Regions from separate parts of the Paraburkholderia sp. SIMBA_030 genome, predicted to be linked through region 3. Evidence: riboswitches for the same ligand, from Rfam matches in the RefSeq annotation. Region 3 holds a riboswitch; each other region holds the start of a gene.

The links. A riboswitch is a leader RNA that binds a small molecule or an ion and turns the genes downstream of it on or off. The one in region 3 is predicted to bind cobalamin.
Region 1: linked by a shared signal. The riboswitch ahead of cobG (precorrin-3B synthase) and the one ahead of cobA (uroporphyrinogen-III C-methyltransferase) in region 3 are both predicted to bind cobalamin.
Region 2: linked by a shared signal. The riboswitch ahead of SB772_RS30615 (CbtB domain-containing protein) and the one ahead of cobA (uroporphyrinogen-III C-methyltransferase) in region 3 are both predicted to bind cobalamin.
Region 4: linked by a shared signal. The riboswitch ahead of SB772_RS29880 (TonB-dependent receptor domain-containing protein) and the one ahead of cobA (uroporphyrinogen-III C-methyltransferase) in region 3 are both predicted to bind cobalamin.

Annotation. Positions count from the first base shown of each region.
Region 1 covers NZ_JAWRXB010000012.1:177,956-182,836, reverse strand. Annotated here, with positions in the region: gene SB772_RS21790 (cobalt-precorrin-5B (C(1))-methyltransferase) at 1-811, opposite strand, end outside; gene cbiE (precorrin-6y C5,15-methyltransferase (decarboxylating) subunit CbiE) at 811-2,055, opposite strand; cobalamin riboswitch at 2,140-2,319, shown strand; gene cobG (precorrin-3B synthase) at 2,403-3,914, shown strand; gene SB772_RS21775 (precorrin-8X methylmutase) at 3,907-4,533, shown strand; gene SB772_RS21770 (precorrin-2 C(20)-methyltransferase) at 4,534-4,881, shown strand, end outside.
Region 2 covers NZ_JAWRXB010000021.1:110,539-115,419, forward strand. Annotated here, with positions in the region: partial or broken gene SB772_RS30605 (metal-dependent hydrolase) at 1-207, shown strand, start outside; gene SB772_RS30610 (CbtA family protein) at 477-1,226, opposite strand; gene SB772_RS30615 (CbtB domain-containing protein) at 1,238-1,459, opposite strand; cobalamin riboswitch at 1,502-1,641, opposite strand; gene SB772_RS30620 (histidine phosphatase family protein) at 1,699-2,274, shown strand; gene SB772_RS30625 (MarR family winged helix-turn-helix transcriptional regulator) at 2,379-2,939, shown strand; gene SB772_RS30630 (FUSC family protein) at 2,946-4,881, shown strand, end outside.
Region 3 covers NZ_JAWRXB010000002.1:263,613-268,493, reverse strand. Annotated here, with positions in the region: gene SB772_RS04355 (cobyrinate a,c-diamide synthase) at 1-918, opposite strand, end outside; gene cobO (cob(I)yrinic acid a,c-diamide adenosyltransferase) at 922-1,524, opposite strand; gene SB772_RS04345 (cobalamin biosynthesis protein) at 1,521-1,967, opposite strand; gene cobA (uroporphyrinogen-III C-methyltransferase) at 1,964-2,716, opposite strand; cobalamin riboswitch at 2,933-3,161, opposite strand; cobalamin riboswitch at 3,242-3,523, shown strand; gene cobW (cobalamin biosynthesis protein CobW) at 3,739-4,857, shown strand; gene cobN (cobaltochelatase subunit CobN) at 4,864-4,881, shown strand, end outside.
Region 4 covers NZ_JAWRXB010000020.1:128,493-133,373, reverse strand. Annotated here, with positions in the region: gene SB772_RS29890 (ABC transporter ATP-binding protein) at 1-814, opposite strand, end outside; gene SB772_RS29885 (FecCD family ABC transporter permease) at 811-1,857, opposite strand; gene SB772_RS29880 (TonB-dependent receptor domain-containing protein) at 1,885-3,792, opposite strand; cobalamin riboswitch at 3,883-4,142, opposite strand; gene SB772_RS29875 (ATPase) at 4,350-4,706, shown strand; gene SB772_RS29870 (cell division protein ZapA) at 4,703-4,881, shown strand, end outside.

The DNA.
Region 1 (4,881 bases), on a different contig from region 3:
CCGCGGCCAGTTTGCTGAGCTTGCCGAAGCCGCCGCAAATGCTCAGGCGTTCGACCGGCGCGCGCTTCATATGCTTGAGCACCGCGCCAACGAAGTCGCCCATTTCGATCAGCGCGATGTCCGGCAGGCCGTAATGCGCGCGCATGGCGTCTTCGCTCGCGTTGCCGGTGCAGGCCGCGACATGCGTGTAGCCGTTCGCACGCGCGACGTCGATGCCCTGGTGAATCGACGCGATATACGCCGAGCACGAAAACGGCCGCACGATTCCGGTGGTGCCGAGAATCGACAGGCCGCCGAGAATGCCGAGGCGCGGGTTCATCGTCTTCAGTGCGAGTGCTTCGCCGCCCTCCACGCCGATCGTCACCTCGAAACCGCCGCCGTATGCGTGCTCAGCAGCCAGATCGGCCAAATGTTCGGTCATCATCTTGCGCGGCACCGGATTGATTGCCGGTTCGCCGACCGGCAGCGTCAATCCCGCACGCGTCACCGTGCCGACGCCCGGTCCCGCGTGAAAACGCACGCCCGGTTCGGCACGCAGCCGCACGCGCGCGAATACAATCGCGCCGTGCGTCACGTCGGGGTCGTCGCCGGCATCCTTGACAGTGCCCGCTTCGGCGCCGTCGGCGGTCAGGCGGCAGAACACCAGCGGCATCGGCACATGCTGGCCCTTGGGCAAGACAATTTCCGCGACGTCGCTGACGATGCCCGTGAGCAGCAGACGCGCCGCCGCGAGCGACGTCGCGGTGGCGCAACTGCCGGTCGTGTAGCCGCTGCGCAGCGGCGCGGGTTGTTCGGGCGTTTCGTCGCGCATTACGGTTGATGGCGCAAGTCGGCCGCGGGCGGCAACATGCCGGCCGCCTTGGTCACGTCGAGCAGCGTAATCGGTAGTGCCTGGCGCCAGGTGTCGAAGCCGCCAAGCGGTTGTGCGTCGGCAAGCGCAATGCGCGTGAGCGTGCCGCCATGCTGTTCGCGCCACGCCGCGAGCGCCGCCTCGCCTTGCAAGGTCACGGCATTGGCGACCAGCCGCCCGCCGTCGCGCAAGCTCGCCCAGCAGGCATCCAGCACGCCAGGCACGGTCACGCCGCCGCCGATGAACACGGCATCCGGTTCGGGCAGACCGCCCAACGCTTCAGGCGCGCGGCCAGCGACGAGTTGCAATCCGGGCACGCCTAACGCGTCGCGATTGTGTTCGATGAAACGCTGACGCTCCGCGTGCGCTTCGATCGCGATCGCGCGGCAGCTCGGATGCGCGCGCATCCATTCGATGCCGATCGAGCCGCTGCCTGCGCCAACATCCCACAGCAATTCGCCGGGCGTCGGCGCGAGACGCGCCAGCGTGACGGCGCGCACGTCTCGTTTGGTCAGCTGGCCGTCGTGGCGAAAAGCATCATCGGGTACGCCGGAGGTCAGCGGCAGTCGCGGCGCGCCATCCGTTGCGCGGCATTCGAGCGCGATCAGGTTCAGTGCCGCCACCTCGCCCGCCGACCATTGATCCGCGCGGCCGTCGATCCGGCGTTCCAGCTCGCCGCCCAGATGTTCCAGCACGATCATGCGGGTCGCGCCGAAACCGCGCGCGTTCAGCCATTCCGCCAGCGCCGCGGGCGTGCCGCCGTCCGCGCTCAGCACGAACACGCGCGCGCCGTCGTGCAGACGCGCGTTCAGCGTCGGCAGCGGCCGCCCCACCAGCGACACCGTCGCCACATCCTGCAAGGGCCAGCCGAGCCGCGCCGCCGCCAGCGACAACGACGACGGCGCCGGCAGCACCCGCAACTCGCCGGCCGGCAACTGCCGCGCCAGCGTCGCGCCGACGCCGAATAGCATCGGGTCGCCGCTGGCCAGCACGCACACGGGCGCCGCGCGCTCCGCCAGCAAAGGCGCGAGATCGAACGGACTCGGCCACGCCGCGCGGCGGGCGGCCAGGCGCGCGGGCAGCATCGCCAGATGGCGTTCGCCGCCATACACCACCGACGCCTCCAGCAAAGCGCGCCGCGCGGGCTGCCCCAAGCCGGCGAAGCCGTCATCGCCTATGCCCACCACGGTCAGCCATGCCGGCATGCATCCATCCTCATTCTGTATCTTCAAATAATGCGCTGAGCCACGCCGATCAAAGCGTCCAGCCTCGTTGTACGGTTCGAAAAAAGGCATAATACAGCCGCCGGTGCCCTTCGGGGCCGAAGAGGGAACACAGCGTCACTGTGGCTGCCCCCGCAACTGTATGCAGCGAGTCCGCCTGCGCTCCGCGCCACTGGTTCGACCGGGAAGGCAGCGGCGGACCACGACCTGCCAGCCAGGAGACCTGCCGGCGAGACTGTTCGTGCCAGCCTACATCGGGCGGGGTGTACCGATGCCGCAGCAATGCCCGCCTGGGCAGCGCTCGGGCCGTCGCGCGACGCTAAAACCCGGTGTCCGTCTTGAATCACGCTGCGCCTTCCGCTGCTTCGTTTACCGCTGCCCAAGCGCCGCGGCGTTCGGCTTGTCCGGGCCTGCTGCGCATCGTCGCCGCGCGCGACGGCGGGATTTGCCGGATCAAATTGCCCGGCGGCGTACTGAGCGCCGCGCAGGCTGCCGCGATCGCCGAGGCGAGCGCGCGGTATGCGGCCGGGGTGATCGAAGTGACAAACCGCGCGAATCTGCAGGTGCGCGGCGTGCGGGACGGGCAGGAAGCGGCGTTGATTGCGGCTTTGGTGTCGGTCGCTCTCGGGCCGGTGGTGCCGGCGAGTGGCGGTGTTGATGCTGCCACCTTGTCCGCCTCTGCCGCCTTGTCTGCCTCTGCTGCCTCTGCTGCCTCTGCTGCCTCCGCGGCCGACGACGTGCGCAACGTGATGATCAGCCCCGCAGCGGGACGCGATCCATTCGCGCTGTACGACACCACTTCGCTGGCCGCCGGGCTCCTCACGCTGCTGCAAAGCGAAGCGCGTTTTGCGGCGCTGTCGCCGAAATTCGCCGTGCTGCTCGATGGCGGCGAACGTCTTGCCAGGCTCGATCATCCGCACGATGTGTGGCTCGCGGCGACGCAGGTGCACGACGGCGTGAGATTTGTCTTCGGATTGACCGGATGTCCGTCCATGGCGGCCAATGTGGCGGCGGTACCTGTGGCTCGCGCGAACGCGTTCGCCACTGGCGCGTCGCATGCAGGCACCCTCGCCGCCGTCCTGCCGTCGCAAGTCGTCCAACTGGTTCGCGCGCTTCTGCTCACGTTTCTCGATCTGGCCGCCGCCGACGCCACACGTATGCGCCACCTGCTCGCCACGCATTCCGTCGACGCGGTATTGCAGCATGCTCAAACGTATGTCGATTTCCCGCTGTCACGCGACGCGTCGCTCGCCGACTGGCACCGTAGCGCGCCTGCCGATGCCGTGCTGCGGCTCGGCGCGCACGCTCAACGCGTGGTGGGAACGTGGCACGTCGGCGGCCAGCCGCCGCTCGGACGCCTCGACGCCGCGACGTTGCACGGTCTCGCCGCGCTAGCGCGGCAGCAAGGCAACGGCACAATGCGCATGACGCCCTGGCAAAGCGTGCTGCTGCCCGATATCGCCACGGACGCCGTGCCGGCCGTGCTTGCCGGATTGAACACATTAGGCCTCGCGTGCGATCCCGCGCAGCCCATCGCACATCTGATCGCCTGCGCCGGCTCGACCGGTTGCGTAAAAAGTCTCACCGACACCAAAGCCGACGCGCTGCAATTAGCCGCTCGCTTGCCCGGAGGTGTCGACGTCCATCTGAGCGGCTGCCCGCGCTCGTGCGCCGCCGCGCATTGCGCGCCGTACACGCTGCTGGCCGTGGCGCCCGGCACATACGACCTTTATCGACGCGGCACCTCGGCGGATTTCGGCGAGTGCGTCGCGCACCGACTGACGATCGAACAGGCTGCCGACATGCTCGAACAATTAGCCCGGAGCCCTTTAGATGCTTGATTACATTCGCGACGGTCAGGAGATCTATCGCCAATCCTTCGCGACGATTCGCGCCGAGGCCGATCTGTCGCGCATCCCCGCCGACCTCGATAAACTCGCCGTGCGCGTGATTCACGCCTGCGGGATGGTCGACGTGATCGACGATCTGGATTTTTCCGCAGGCGCAGGCACCGCGGGCCGCACGGCGCTGGCGCAAGGCGCGCCGATTCTGTGCGACGCGGGCATGGTCGCGCAAGGCATCACGCGAGCGCGTCTGCCCGCGAACAACGAAGTGATCTGCACGCTCACGCACATCGACGTGCCGTCGTTGGCGCGCGAACTCGGCAACACGCGTTCGGCCGCCGCGCTCGAATTGTGGCGTCCGCACCTGGCGGGCAGCGTCGTCGTGATCGGCAATGCGCCGACTGCCCTCTTTCATCTGCTCGACATGCTCGATGCCGGCGCGCCACGGCCCGCGTTGATTCTCGGCTTTCCGGTCGGCTTCGTCGGCGCGGCGGAATCGAAAGCGCTGCTCGCCGAAAACAGCCGCGGCGTGCCCTACGTGGTGGTCCACGGCAGACGCGGCGGCAGCGCGATGGCCGCCGCCGCCGTCAATGCGCTGGCGACGGAGGTCGAGTAAATGAGCATGCAAGGACGGTTGTTCGGACTCGGCGTCGGCCCCGGCGACCCGGAACTGATCACGCTGAAAGCGCTGCGGCTGCTGAAGGCCGCGCCGGTGGTCGCGTACTTCGTTGCGAAGGGCAAGAAAGGCAACGCGTTCAGCATCATCGAAGCGCATCTGCACGACGCGCAACAGCATCTGCCGCTCGTCTATCCGGTCACGACCGAAGCGCTCGAACCGCCGCTGTCGTATGAAGCGATCATCGCTGACTTCTACGACACCGCCGCCGACATCGTCGCCACACATCTCGACGCGGGCCGCGATGTCGCGGTGATCTGCGAAGGCGATCCGTTTTTCTACGGTTCG
Region 2 (4,881 bases), on a different contig from region 3:
GCGCCGGCGTTTGGGTTTGCCTGTGGTGGCTTGATGCATTTGCTGGCTGATTGGCCGAATCCGCTCGGCGTGCCGTGGGTTGCCGGACGCCATTCGTTGAATTTGTGGAATAGCGGGCACTGCGATTTAATTGTGGTCGCCACCTGGCTTGTCGGCGAGCATTTTTGTGTGCATGGTTTTTCGCTGCGGCATTTGAAAATGGGATAAGCGCGGCGGTTCTTTTTTGCCTACGGCGTTTGTGTGCCTACGGTGTCGGCACACAACAGGGAAAGGCCAACGCCGCGGGCACACAGAAGGATCGCACCGCCAAAGGCAAAAAAACCAGAATCTCTATTGTGGACTTGTCCACAGAAAATGTTCGCAAGCCTGTGGATAACATCCACACAACCGCACCAAGTCCTTGATCTATTTAAATTCTTGCGCGCTGCACGTCGGCGCAACCACCTTAGCGATCGCGCCTCCTGCAACAGCGGCAATCAGAGGTAAGCAGACTTCGCCGCCGTGCGGCCCGTGGAACTCAGCAATTTGCTCCGCTCCGCCATCGCGCCGAACAGCAGCCCGATCGTCGTCCACATGATCACCTGCATCCCAATCGCCGCGACGCGAAACTTCCATAGCAGCACAGCTGGAAAACCAGCCGGCACCTCGTTAATCGTCGGCATCGACAATTGCACCGCGCCGATAATCACGATAAACACCACCCCCGCCACAATCGACCCATTCCACATACCCAACTTCATCACCGCGCGACGCCGTACCTTCAGCGAAAACACCATCGCGGCCAGCGAAACAGCAATCATCAGGAAGAACAATCCGGTTCGCGTCCCGATCGTCTCTGGATCGCCTACCGACGGTGGATTCGCCGGGTACTTGAGGTTCGGGACGATCACCAATGCAATGAACGCGCCAAGTGCGAGCCATGCAGATAACGCGCGCGCACTCGACGTACCAGCGCGGCCATACGCATACGCGAACACCAACGAGAACAGTCCGCCGAACGCCGCGCCATACGTCACCACGCCTGTCAGCAACCCCAAGCCCGCTTGCGTGCCACGACTCACCAGTTCACCGTGATCGTGCGCGTCACCGCTCGCCGCTGCGGCCTTTTCCTCGAACGAAATCGCCTGCTCGACCTGCGGTTCGCCGACGACTCTGGCAAAGCCGAACGTGAGCAGTCCCGCGGCGATGCCTGCAAGCATGCCGCGTACCAACAATTTACCAACCATGTTCGTCTCCGTTAGTGGCAAGGAAAGCCGAGCAAATGACGGCCATCGTGCACGAACTCATGCACATACATGCCAGGAATCAGCGACGTAGCGCCCTGTTCCGCACCAACGAAGTAAAGCGCGAGCAGCAGCAGCAAACCGCCAAACACGACCCAAGGCAACAGCTCGCGCAGCGGTATCGGTGTGGGTTGAGTGGCAGGCTGAGCAGCCGGATCGAAAACTGCATCGGTCATGATGGACATCTCCTGGGGGTAACGCGCCCCGATAGTCGATTGAAGAGGAATGGTGCGAAGCTCAGGTCTGGCTTTCGACGTGTGAACACCGATTACAGTGGCGCGACCGCGCCGGGCTCCCACCGGCTTCCGCGCTTCGCAGTCCAGCTATTCTACGCGCTAAACTTTGTCCCTCGGTAGCGCAATGCATGCGCGCGGCATCCGGCTTTTGCCCGGCCACCACTATGGGAAGGAACTGAATGGACACCCGGCTGTTACTGGTCAGCCACGCGTCGACCGCCGCCATGCGCGCAGGCCGCTTCCCCGCCGACGATCCACTCGACGAACGCGGCCTCGCCGAAGCCACCGCCGCGCGTGAGCGTCTGTCGATCGCTCGCGACGCGACGGTTTTCGTCAGCCCTGCCCTTTGTGCACGCGCTACGGCATCGGCATTGGGGCTCGCGGCGACGGTCGCGTCCGAACTGGCCGATATCGACTACGGACAATGGCACGGCCGGCGCCTCGCGGACCTCGCTGTCGAGGCACCGCAGGACCTCGCGGCATGGACGTGCGATCCGGATGCGGCCGCGCATGGCGGCGAGTCGTTCAGTCAGCTCGTGAAACGGATAGGCCAATGGCTCGACGCGCCAGGCGATGCATCAAACGATGCACGCAGCGTCGTCGGTGTCACGCATGCGCCGGTGATCCGGGCCGCGATCGTCCACGCGCTCGGGGCGTCGCCCGCCGTGTTTCCACGCATCGAAATTGCGCCGCTCTCGGTAATCGAGTTGCGACGCTCGCCGCGCGGTTGGGCGTGGTGGCCGGCGCGGCAGTAATCGAACATCGCCACCCGCTAGCGCACAGACAACAATCGCCGTCAAAGGCAAAAACCCTGATTCAATAGTTTGCTAACGAATATTTAAGAAATACAATACCGGCCATGCCGACCCTCGACACCTTACGCCGCACAGTCAGCAGCACCCTGATCGTCGCCGCCAGAAAATGGCGGCGCACAAGCCATGGCGTGCTGACGGCCTTCAACGTCTCCGAAGCATGCGCCACGCCGCTGCTCACGGCGAGCCGCTTGGGCGAAGCAGTCCGTCAGGTAACGCTGGCCGATCTGATCGGCATCGAAGGCCCATCGCTAGTCCGGCTGCTGGATCAACTATGCGCAGCGGGCCTCATGCGCCGCGACGAAGACCCGGAGGACCGGCGCGCGAAAACGGTCACCCTGACCGACGAAGGCCGCGCCGTCACGGCAAAGATCGAAGCAGAACTGGTCACCCTGCGCGCGCAGGCTTTGAGAAACGTCACGCGCAGCGATCTCGAAGCGACCTTGCGGGTACTGGCCGCCTTCGTGGCCGACGCCCCCACCGATCGAGACGATTCCCAGGGCAGCACGAACACCGCGAGTAAGCCCGCCAAACCGGCCAGAACAAAAAAATTAAACAAAGACAAAGCAAACTCCGCAACGCCACACCACACCAGGGACACGGCGTAACCGGTTATGGTCTACCCTTCCATCCGCGACTGGCTGTTCTCGGTCAAGACGTTCGCCGCAGCCATGCTGGCGCTCTATCTCGGTCTCGCGCTCGAACTGCCGCGGCCGTACTGGGCGATGGCGACGGTCTACATCGTGTCGAATCCGTTTGTCGGCGCGACCCGTTCAAAGGCGCTCTATCGTGCGTTCGGCACCGCGATCGGCGCGGCAGGCGCGATTCTGGTGGTGCCGCCGTTCGTCGAATCGCCGTATCTGTTCAGCGTGGTCGTCGCGCTATGGACCGGTACGCTGCTGTATCTGGCAATCTCCGACCGCACCGCGCGCAGCTACGTGTTCCTGCTGGCGGGCTATACGCTGCCGATGATCGCGTTGCCTTCGGTGACCAATCCGGGCGGCGTGTTCGACCTCGCGATCACCCGTACCGAGGAAATCACGCTCGGCATCGTGTGCGCGAGCGTTGTCGGCGGCGCGGTGTTTCCGAGCCGGCTCGCGCCCACCATCATCGAGCGGACCGACGCGTGGTTTCGCGACGCCGCGTTCTATGCGACCGAAACGCTCTCGGGACGCATCGCCGGCTCGGCGATCTCGGCGGCCCGCCAGCGGCTCGCGGCTACCATCAACGGGTTGGAACTGCTGCTGAGCCAGCTCGCCTACGACCACACCCGGCCGGACATCCTGGCACGCACTCACGAGCTGCGCGGGCGCATGCAGTTACTGCTGCCGCTGATGTCGGCGCTGGCCGATCCGCTGATCGCGCTCTACAACAGCGGCCGGCATTCATGGCCCGACGGCCTTGAAGCATTGCTCGCCGATGTCATCAAATGGTTCAATGCGCCGCTTCCGGTTGCCAGCAAGGGCGACCACCCCGACCCCGTAGCCGACGCGCTGCGCGAGCGGATCGCGGCGATGCAGCCGCCACCGGCGGCGATCGCAAGCTGGGATGGTGCGCTGCTGTCGAGCGCGTTGTGGCGCCTGAAGCAGGTCATCAATGTCTGGCAGGACTGCCGCACGCTGCGCATCATCATCACGCGCGAAGAAGGTTCGTGGCGGCCGCGTTTCCGCCATTGGCGCCTGGGCGGCACCGAGCGCTACTTCGACCGCGGCATCATGCTGTTTTCGACCGGCTCCGCAGTCGGTGCGATCGTTCTCGCGTGCAGTTTGTGGATCAGTTCAGGGTGGGCGGACGGAGCCGGCGCGGTGACGCTCGCTGCGGTCGCATGCTGCTTCTTCGCCGCGCTCGACGAACCCGCGCCGATGGTCTTCAAGTTCTTTACGTCGACTGCGGCCAGCGTCGTGTTCGCGGGCCTCTATCTGTTCGTCGTGCTGCCGCACGTGCATGACTTTCCGATGCTGGTGGTCATGTTCGCCGCGCCGTTCATTTTCGTCGGCACGCTGATCCCGCGCCCGCAATTCAATCTCGCTACGATGCTGGTCGCGGTCAACACGGCTACCTTCATCAGCATTCAGGATGCCTACGACGCCGACTTCCTGGTGTTCCTGAACAGCAATCTCGCGGGCCTCGCCGGGCTGCTGTACGCGTTCCTGTGGACCCGCGTGACACGCCCGTTCGGCGCCGAACTCGCGGCGGCGCGGCTGTTGCGTTCGAGCTGGGCCGACGTGGCGCTGACCGCCTCGACACGCACGATCGACGATCCGCGCAATCTCGCCGCGCGCATGCTCGACCGCCTGATGCAATTGATCCCGCGCCTCGCCGCCACCGACGATCATCGCCATCCGTCGATCGAAAGTTTCCGCGATCTGCGCATCGCCTTCAACGCGCTCGACTTGCGCCGCCTGACCCGCAAACTCGGCGGCGAAGCGCCGGCCGCGATCGACCACGTGCTCGAAGGCGTGCGCGAACATTTCGAAACCTGCGTCGACCTGCGCGCGCGCCAACCGGTGCCCGCGAGCCTGATGTCGTCGATCGATACCGCCGTGGCGC
Region 3 (4,881 bases):
ATAGCCGCCCGGAAGGTACAGGGCATCGGTCTGTTCAGGTAATGCTTCGTCGGCGAGCGGCGAGAAATAGTCGATCTGCGCGCCGAGTGTTTGTAAAAGCGTGACGTTGGCCGGATAGATGAACGAGAACGCGGCATCGCGTGCGATCGCGATGCGCCTGCCTTCCAGAAGACGCGGCAGCGTTTCGTTCGCAGGCGCGCCGAATTCGACCGGCGGCGGCAATTCAGCCAGCGCGGTTTGCGCGAGCGCATCGGCGGCGCGATCCAGGCGCGTGTCCAGATCGTCGATCTCCGCGGCTTGATGCAGGCCGAGATGGCGGTCGGGAAACTCGATTTCATCATTGCCGGCGATGTGGCCGCACCAGCGCAGACCTTGCGGCAACGCCTCTTCGAGCATTTGCGCGTGCCTTGCAGAGCCGACGCGATTGGCCAGCACGCCGTAAAACGGCACCTGCGGTCTGAATTGCGCGAGACCGAAGGCGACTGCGCCGAAGGTCTGTGCCATCGCTTTCGCTGAAATCACCGCGAGCACCGGCACGCCGAATACCGTTGCCAGATCGGCGCTGCTCGGCGTGCCATCGAACAATCCCATCACGCCTTCGATCAGGATCAGATCGGATTCGGCAGCCGCTTGCGCGAGCAGAGTGCGGCATGCCGTTTCGCCCACCATCCAGAGATCGAGCGACAACACCGGCGCGCCGCTGGCACGCGCAAGAATCATCGGGTCGAGAAAATCCGGACCGGTCTTGAACACGCGCACACGCCGCCCCAGCCGCCGGTGGTAGCGCGCCAAACCCGCGGTGATCGTGGTCTTGCCTTGACCCGAAGCCGGCGCGCTAATGAACAGGGCGGGACATGCCCCGAAGGAAGTCCCCCGCCCCGAAGGAAGTCCCCTTGGGGGATTGAGCGGCGCGGACATCGCTCAGAACTCCACGCCGCGCTGCGCTTTCACGCCTTGCTCGCGATACGGATGCTTGACGATGCGCATTTCGGTGACGAGGTCGGCGGCTTCGATCAACGCGTCCGGCGCATGACGGCCGGTCACGACCACGTGCAGCATTTGCGGTCGCGCGTTCAGTACGGACAGCACTTCGTCGAGCGGCAGGTATTCGTACTTCAGCACCGTGTTCAGCTCGTCGAGGATCACCATCTGATAGTCGCCACTTTCGATCATCCGGCGCGCTTCGTCCCAGCCCTTGCGCGCGGTGGCGATGTCGGCGTCGCGGTTTTGCGTGTTCCACGTATAGCCGTCGCCCATCGTGACGAAATCGCAATTGGCGATCGCGCCGAGGAAGTCGCGCTCCGAGGTATGCAGCGCGCCCTTGATGAATTGCACGACGCCCAGGCGCATGCCGTGTCCGAGCACCCGCACGGCCATGCCGAACGCGGCCGTGGTCTTGCCTTTGCCGGTGCCGGTGTTGACGATCAGCAGACCCTTCTCGACGGTGGCGGCGGCCTGCTTCTTTTCATGGCCTTCACGCCGGCGTTCGGTCATGCGGTGATGCGATTCGGGATCTGTTTTCATGGAAGGTCCTGTTCGTCGGAGTCGTCGTGTGTTGGGTCGATGCCGGCATGAGCGGTCGAAGCGATTGCTACGGTGACGCTGTCGAGTACGGTTTTACGTACGATCAGGCGTGCATCGGGCGCATTGGGTTGAGCGGCGGCCGCAGCGAGCAAGGCGCAGGGTTCGCAGACGCCGTCCACGCCCAGGTGTTCGCGTGCCGCCGTCGAGGGCTCGGCATCGGCAATGGTCAATGCCGCAATTTGCTCACGGCTGAAACGTTGCAACGGCAATGCGTGACGTGCGCAGAATTCGAGCAAGCCTGCTTCTTGAGCTTTGACGTCGATGGTGGCGATCGCGCTGATTTCATCGAGCGTATGGTGGCCGAGCGCCGCGCGTACGGCGGTGTCGATCTGCTCGGCCGAGCAGTGCAAGCGGCAACCGATGCCGACGCTCAGCGTTTTCATTGCGCGTCCACCGCATTAGCATGGGCGACGGCCCGCTCCAACGCCAGCGACGCCACGCCGCCGATCACCACGATCGCCGGCGAGCCGAGCCCGGCGTGAGTGACTGCGTCGGCAAAGCCGCCAAGTTGCGCGAGCACATGCCTTTGTTCAGGACGCGTAGCGGATTCGATCGCGGCGCAAGGCGTGTCGGCGCTCATGCCGGCCGCAAGCAATGTGCCGACGATATCGTTCAGCCGCCGCATACCCATATAGATCACCAGCGTCATCCGCGTGGCAACGAGCGCCGCCCAGTCCGGCTCCGCGTTTCCGGCGCCATGTCCGGTGACGAACACCACGCCCTGCGCGTGATCGCGATGTGTGACCGGAATGCCGATTGCCGCAGGCGCCGCGATTCCCGCCGTGATGCCGTTGACGATTTCCACCTCGATGCCCGCTGCATGCAGGGCCTGCTGCTCTTCGCCGCCACGGCCGAACACGAACGGATCGCCGCCTTTCAAACGCGCGACACTGCGCCCGGCCTGCACATGTTCGAGCATTTGCGCGACGATGCCGGCTTGCGGCGTCGACGGATGGCCGCCGCGTTTGCCGACATGGACGACCCGCGCGTCGGTGCGGGCGAACTGCAGCACTTCGGGATTCACCAGATCGTCGACCAGCACCACATCGGCCTGCGCCAAGGCGCGCGTCGCCTTGAGCGTCATCAGTTCGACGTCGCCGGGACCGGCGCCGATCAGCCACGCGCGGCTCATCGCGGCGTGCATGGCGCGTGCCATGTCGTGACAAGGGGGGGCAGGCGGACCGTGACGACGGTCCAGGCGGAATTAGCGCTCATGCGGTGCGACAGATTACGCACGACGAAACGCCGCTCGCCGCGATTTCTCTGCAATCGCAAACGGGCGCGCCACGTCGTGCTTCAGCGCCTTCCTATCCGTCCCTCGCGGATTCAGGCAGCCGGCAGCGTGACGTTCGCCGCCTCCGCGTCTGGCCGGTATCCGGGCTGGCGGCCTCATGCGCTTTGCCTTCCCGTCCGATTCGTCAGACAGTGGCATCGAAAACGCATGCGCGGCGCCAAGGCGCCGCAGGTCGCTTACCGTTGCGGGGACAGCACAGGTTGAGCGCAATCGAGCGCTGCCTGTTTCCCGTTTAACTGCACATGCGAACGCATGTGCGGGCACCAAACGCGTGCATACGATAGCACACGGCGGCACTCGCCAGCACGCTCGACAAAGCGCCCGCGCGGCCCGCGCTTCCTTGACGGCGCGGGGCTGCGGGCCTACACTCGCACGCACTTTGGTGCTCGTGTGCGCGCTCGTGCGCATGCAGTTAAACGGGAAACAGGGCGCCCGCCTGCTATGGATCGGGTCAACCTGTGCTGCCCCCGCAACGGTAAGCGAAAAGCGGCGTCTGGATGAATTTTTCAGCGCCGCGGAGCCGGCTTCGATGTCCACGCGCAAGGCCGCGTCGGCATATAACCACTGGGCGAGAAATCACTCGCGCGGGAAGGTGAAGCGGCGCTTTCGCCAGCCCGGATACCGGCCAGAAAATGACGGATGAACGCCGCGGGGATGCGGTGGCTCGTTCATGACCTCGTTCACGCTTGCTGTTTTCTGTTGCCGCGGCAATGTCGTTTTTCGTCCCCGCTGTCGTCCCCGTGTGTTTTGTTTTCGTGTTTGCTTGCCTGGCGCCGGTTTATCCTGGGCTCGAGCGTGAAGCGCATCGGGACGCGGGCCGCCGGCGTGTGAACGTGCAACTTCTTCGGATGAACCCAACGATGCAAACTCAAATGCGCAAGATCCCCGTCACCATCGTCACGGGCTTTCTCGGCAGCGGCAAGACCACGCTGCTGCGGCATATTCTTCGGCATGCGGGTGGCAAGCGCATTGCGGTGATCGTCAATGAGTTCGGCGAACTCGGCATCGACGGTGAAATTCTCAAGGGTTGCGGCATCGGCTGCGATGAAAACGGCGTCGAAACCGAAGGGCAACTGTATGAACTCGCGAACGGCTGCCTGTGCTGCACGGTGCAGGAAGAGTTTTTCCCTGTGATGGAAAAACTCGTCGAGCGCCGCGAGCAGATCGATCACGTGCTGATCGAAACCTCCGGTCTCGCACTGCCGAAGCCACTGGTGCAGGCGTTCAACTGGCCGCAGATCAAGAGCAGCTTCACCGTGGACGCAGTGGTGACGGTGGTGGACGGCCCCGCCGCGGCGAGCGGCCAGTTCGCCGACAATCCGGTCGCCGTCGATGCACAGCGCAGGGCCGATCCGAATCTCGATCACGAATCGCCGCTGCACGAACTGTTCGAAGATCAGCTGTCGGCAGCCGATCTGGTGATTCTGAACAAAACGGATTTGCTCGACGACGCGCAGCAAGCCGCTGTCGAAACCGTCATCCGCGACGAGATTCCGCCGCAAGTGAAGATCGTGCGCGCGCAGATGGGCCAACTCGATCTGCACACTTTGCTCGGCCTCGAAGCCGCCTCCGAAGAAACGATCCACTTGCGTCACGACCACCACGGTTCGGCTGACGATGCCGACCATCACCACGACGAGTTCGATTCCGTGGTGGTGCACGCGAGTGCGCCATCGCGTGAAGCGGTGATCGCCGCGCTGCAAGGGCTGGTCGAAACACACACGATTTACCGCGTCAAAGGCTTTGCGGCGTTGCCGGGCGCGGCGATGCGGCTCGTAATTCAAGGCGTGGGCCGTCGTTTCGACAGTTACTTCGATCGCCGCTGGCAAGCCGGCGAAATCGATGAAATTGACGAAGCGGGCGGGGGTCGGCAAAGCCGCTTCGTGCTGATCGGCGAGGACCTCGATCAGGCCATGCTGCAACGCGCGTTCGACGCTGCATTGGGTGCTGTGTCGAGCGCTGAACCGCAACAGGCGTAATCGATCATGCATCTGCTGCGCACG
Region 4 (4,881 bases), on a different contig from region 3:
CGGGCGATTCGTGACGCGAGCGCGACGCCGGAATCAACGCCTCATGCTCGCCGTCGCGAATCAAAATCAACGGATAGCCGAATGCACGGCTTGTCAGCTCGGGCGTCAGCACATCGTGCACCGGCCCGGCATAGGCACCGCCGTCGCCGTCGAGCAGCAGCGCATGCGTCGCGAAGCGGCGCCCGAGATTCAGATCGTGACACGAAAACATCACTGTACGCCGAGGCTCGCGCGCCCAGGCGGTCAACGCGTCGAGGCAATCGATCTGATGATGCAGATCGAGATGCGACAGCGGTTCGTCGAGCAGCAACAACGGTGCTTGCTGGCACAACACCGCGGCCAGCGCGACGCGTTGCCGTTCGCCGCCCGAGAGCGACAGCACGTCGCGCGCGGCGAATTCGGCAAGGCCTAGCGTATCCAGCGCGGCATGCGCGGCAGCGCGATCGGCCTCACGCTCCCAGCCCCAGCCGGTCAGATGCGGAAAGCGGTTGAGCGTTACGATATCGAGCACGCTCGCACTGAACGCGTCGTGCGCGCTTTGCGGCATCAAGGCGCGACGCTGCGCGAGCGGCAGCGGCTGCCAGTCGGAAAGACGCATGCCATCGAGTTCGACGTGCCCGGTTGACGGATGCGAGAGGCCGGCGAGCGTCGAGATCAGCGTCGTCTTGCCCGCACCGTTCGGGCCGGCGATGCACCAGATCTCGCCTTCGTAGAACGTATGCGTGAACGCATCGAGCAGCGTTCGCGAGCCGGCGCGCAACGTGACACGTTGCGCGCTGAGCGCGGCATGGGCGGGGTTGGGTGCTTGCATCATCGGCGCCTGCGCAACAGCATCCACAAAAACACCGGCACGCCGACGATCGAGGTAATCACGCCGACCGGCAATTGCGCCGGCGCGATCACGGTGCGCGCGATCAGATCGGCGCCCATCACCGCGACACCGCCACCGAGCGCGGCCGCCGGCAGCAGCATGCGCTGATCGTTGCCGAACGCGAGCCGCAGCGTATGCGGCACCACCAAGCCGACAAAGCCGATGGTGCCGGCCGTCGTCACCGCCGCGGCCGCCGCCAGCGACGCCACCAGATACACGCGCATGCGCAGCGGCATCACCGCGACGCCGAGCGCCTGAGCAGCGGCATCGCCACGCAGCAGCACATTGAGCCGCGGCGCCGCGGGCACGATTGCGATCAGCACGACGAGCAGCGCCGCGAGCGCGGTCCACGGCATCGCGCCGCCGTTGAGGTCGCCGGTCAGCCAGAACAGCATGCCGCGCAGGCGATTGTCGGGCGCAACGTTGAGCAGCAGCGTGATGACGGCGCCCCAACCGGCCGCGATCACCGCGCCGGTCAACAGCAGACGCGGCGATGTATCCTGCGGCTCGCCGCGCCACAACTCGCGGCGCGCCAGGCCGAGCACCAGCAGGATCGACACGAACGCCCCCGCGAACGCGCTTGCATCGACGATCCACCACGCGCAACCGGCGATCATCGCGACGAGGGCAAAAGTCGCCGCGCCGCCCGACACGCCTAACACGTAGGGCTCGGCCAACGGATTGCGCAGCAGCACCTGCAACAACGCGCCGGCTAACGCGAGCAACGCGCCGCACGCGAAGCCGGCCACCGCGCGCGGCAAACGCAGCGTGCGCACGATCTCGCCTGCAAGATCGGCCGACTCGACATGCGACGGCATGAGCGCCGCCAGCACACGCGCGGGCGCGAGCGGCACGCTGCCGAGCGCGAGCGACGCGATCAGCACCGCCAGCGCGAGCACGGCAAGCGCGAGCCAGATCGCGGCCGCGCGCTTCGCGCTCATGACGGGCATCGCCGTCGTGATCATCGGACCCGGGCTGCGGTTCATTCGCGCAATCTCAGGCAAGCGCGCTCGTCACTGCTGCTGCCAACCGACCGTGAGATATGCACCGCGCCGCGGCGAATTATACGAGTAGGCCGTTTCATAGTCCTTGTCCAACAGGTTCTGGATTTGCGCGGCCACGTACCACGCCTTCGTGATGTTGTAGCGCGCCGACAGATTCACCACACCGTAGCCACCCAACTTGCCGCTGCTATCGTCGCGCGGGCCGCTGACGATCCACTCGCCGCCGACACGCCACCCCGCCATGCTGCGATTCACCGCCAGCGACGCGAAACGCCGCGCACGCCGTACGAGGTCGACATCGTTGTCGAGATCGACGGGATTTTGCAGCGTCACCGACGCACGCACATCCGTCTTGCCGAGATGACCGCTCCACGATCCCTCGAGTCCCTGCACTTTCGCATGGCCGACGTTCTCCGCCAGATAGATGCCCGGCGTGACCTGCCGGTAGTCGATCAGATTCGAATAGCGTGTCTGGAACGCGCTCAGGCGCATCACGCCGAGCGCAGTCGACGCGTACTGCAGCGCGGCTTCGATCGAATGACTGCGCTCAGGTTGAATCGACGGATTGCCGCTGATCGGATAGTACAGATCGTCGAAACTCGGCGCGCGAAACGCATCCGAATAGCTTGCGCTCACCTTCCAATGCCCGGTGATGTCGAAGCCGTAGCCGAGATAGTAACTGTTCGCCCCGCCGAAATCGGAATACTGGTCGCGCCGCACGTTGGCCTGAATCTGGCTGCGCCCGAAGCGCCCCGTATAGCCGGCGAAGCCCGAATTCACATGCCGGCCGGGGGCCGCGAACGTATCCGAGTCGAGGCTCTGATCGAGATGCTCATAGCCGACTTGCAGTTTCTGCTGCGCGGCGAGCGCGAAATCGTTCTGCCACGTGTACTGGCGATTGTCGGTATCGAAGCGGCCGTTGTACACGCCGTTGGTGTTCGACACGCTGCGGTCGTCGCCTTCGGCGACGATAAAGTGGCTGGTCCACCAGTCGGTCACCTTGCCGTTCGCGAACACCGACATTTGCCGCACTTTGCTATACAGGTTGTTCAGATCGGTTGGCACGCCGTACGCGTTGTCGTAGCTATTGTTGCCGTTCGACTGGAAATACGTGACGCCTGCGTCCCACCTGTCATTGAACCTGTGACGCAACGAGGCAGAGATGCTCTCGTTCAGATAGCCGTTCGCATTCGGATTTGCGTTGGGCGCCTCAGCCGGATTGAGCGACGAGAAGCCGTCGTCCTTCGAGCGCGCGAGCGAGAGGCTGAAGGTGGTCTTGCCGTCTTTATCCAATGCGCCGTTCAGACCGGCCTGTTGCGTCTGCGTGTGATAGCTGCCGTAGCCCACCGAAAAATTGAAGCGCGGCGGATGATCGCCCCCGTCTTTCGTGAACACCTGCACGACGCCGCCGATCGCACCCGAGCCGTATAACGCGGACACGTTGCCGTTCACCACTTCGACGTGATCGACCTGATCGAGCGGGATCTGCGCGAGTTGCGGCGCACCGAGGCTCACCGAGTCGACCCGCACGCCGTCGATCAGCACCAGCGATTGAGTCGACGATGCACCGCGCAGGAACAGGCTCGCGGTCGAACCAGGGCCGCCCGTGCGCGAGATTTGTGCACCGGGCGCAAGTTGCAGCAGGCCGGGCAAATCGGTCGCGGTCGTGTCGGCGATATCCTGCTGATCGAATAGCGTGGTCTGCGGGATCGTATCGGCGAGCGGCTGCGGCCCGCGCTCGGCGGTGACCACAACGGGCGACAACATCGTGAGAGAAGAACTCGCCGTGCCGGTATCCGACGAACTCACTGAAGAAGAAACTGACGAAGCAGCAGAAGAAGACGCAGCCTCAGCGTGCGCGACGAGCGGCAGGCCCGCAAAGGCGAGCATCGCCGCGCGAGCGATGGGGGACAGCATGGGACGATATTCCTGTGGATAGCGTGCGCGGCCCGCTTCCCCGCAGGCCGATGCGTAACGAGGCGCCCGCGCTTTTTACGAATTTGCGCGGGACGCACCTCTCTCTCTGGCCGGTATCCGGGCTGGCGACACAATCGATCCCACCTTCCCACGCGTGACGCGCAGTGGCACACTCGCATGTCTAGCTTCGAACACACTATCAGGATCGACCTGCATGACGCCATGCGGTCGCTTACCGTTGCGGGGGCAGCGCAGGCTGGCGCGTTCAGGCGAACGTCGCGCCCTGCTTCCCGTTTAACTGCGCGCACTATCGAAAAGCACGCGCGGGCACCAAAGTGCGGCCAGTTTAGGAGCGCCCCCGGGGTCCGTCAAGAATGGTTAATCCGTGCTCGATCGGTTCGGTCAAGTGCAGATTATTGTCCGATGCAGGCGTCGTTTTTCGTCATATGGTCGATAAAAGGCTGCACAAAGCGAGGTTGTTACGTCTCGAAACGAGACAATTGTCGGAACCTGCGACATTCCGCGCTAAAATGCGAGGTCTTTAGAGGACGCAGCACATGCTCACCGAACTCGAAACACTTTCACAAAATATCGGCAAGCTGATTGCGATCAGCCAGCGCCACCATGAAGCGCGACTCGCGCTCGAAGCGCAGCTCGCCCAAACGCGCGCCGAAGCGGAAGCCACGCGTACCGAACTCGCGTTGCTGCGCGAGGAACGCGATGCGCTGCAAGCGGAACGCGACGCGCTGTCGGCGAAGATCGACGACGCACAGGTACGCCTGAATGCGATTCTCGAAAAACTGCCGCGAGCACGCGCGCAGACCGAGCCTGATAATCAGCTCGACCTGCTCGAACCCGAACAGCACGAGGTCGAAGCGGACAGCGCCGCCATCCGCCACGGAGAAAATGCATGACCACCAAGCAGATCGAAGTATCGATTCTCGGCGTGCCGTATCGTCTCGCCTGCTCGCCGGAAACCGAAGCAGCGCTGCTCGAGGCGGTGGCGCGCGTGGATGCCGAAATGTCGAAGATCCGCAATAACAGCAACGTGCGCGGCACGGATCGCATTGCCGTCATGGCTGCGCTGTC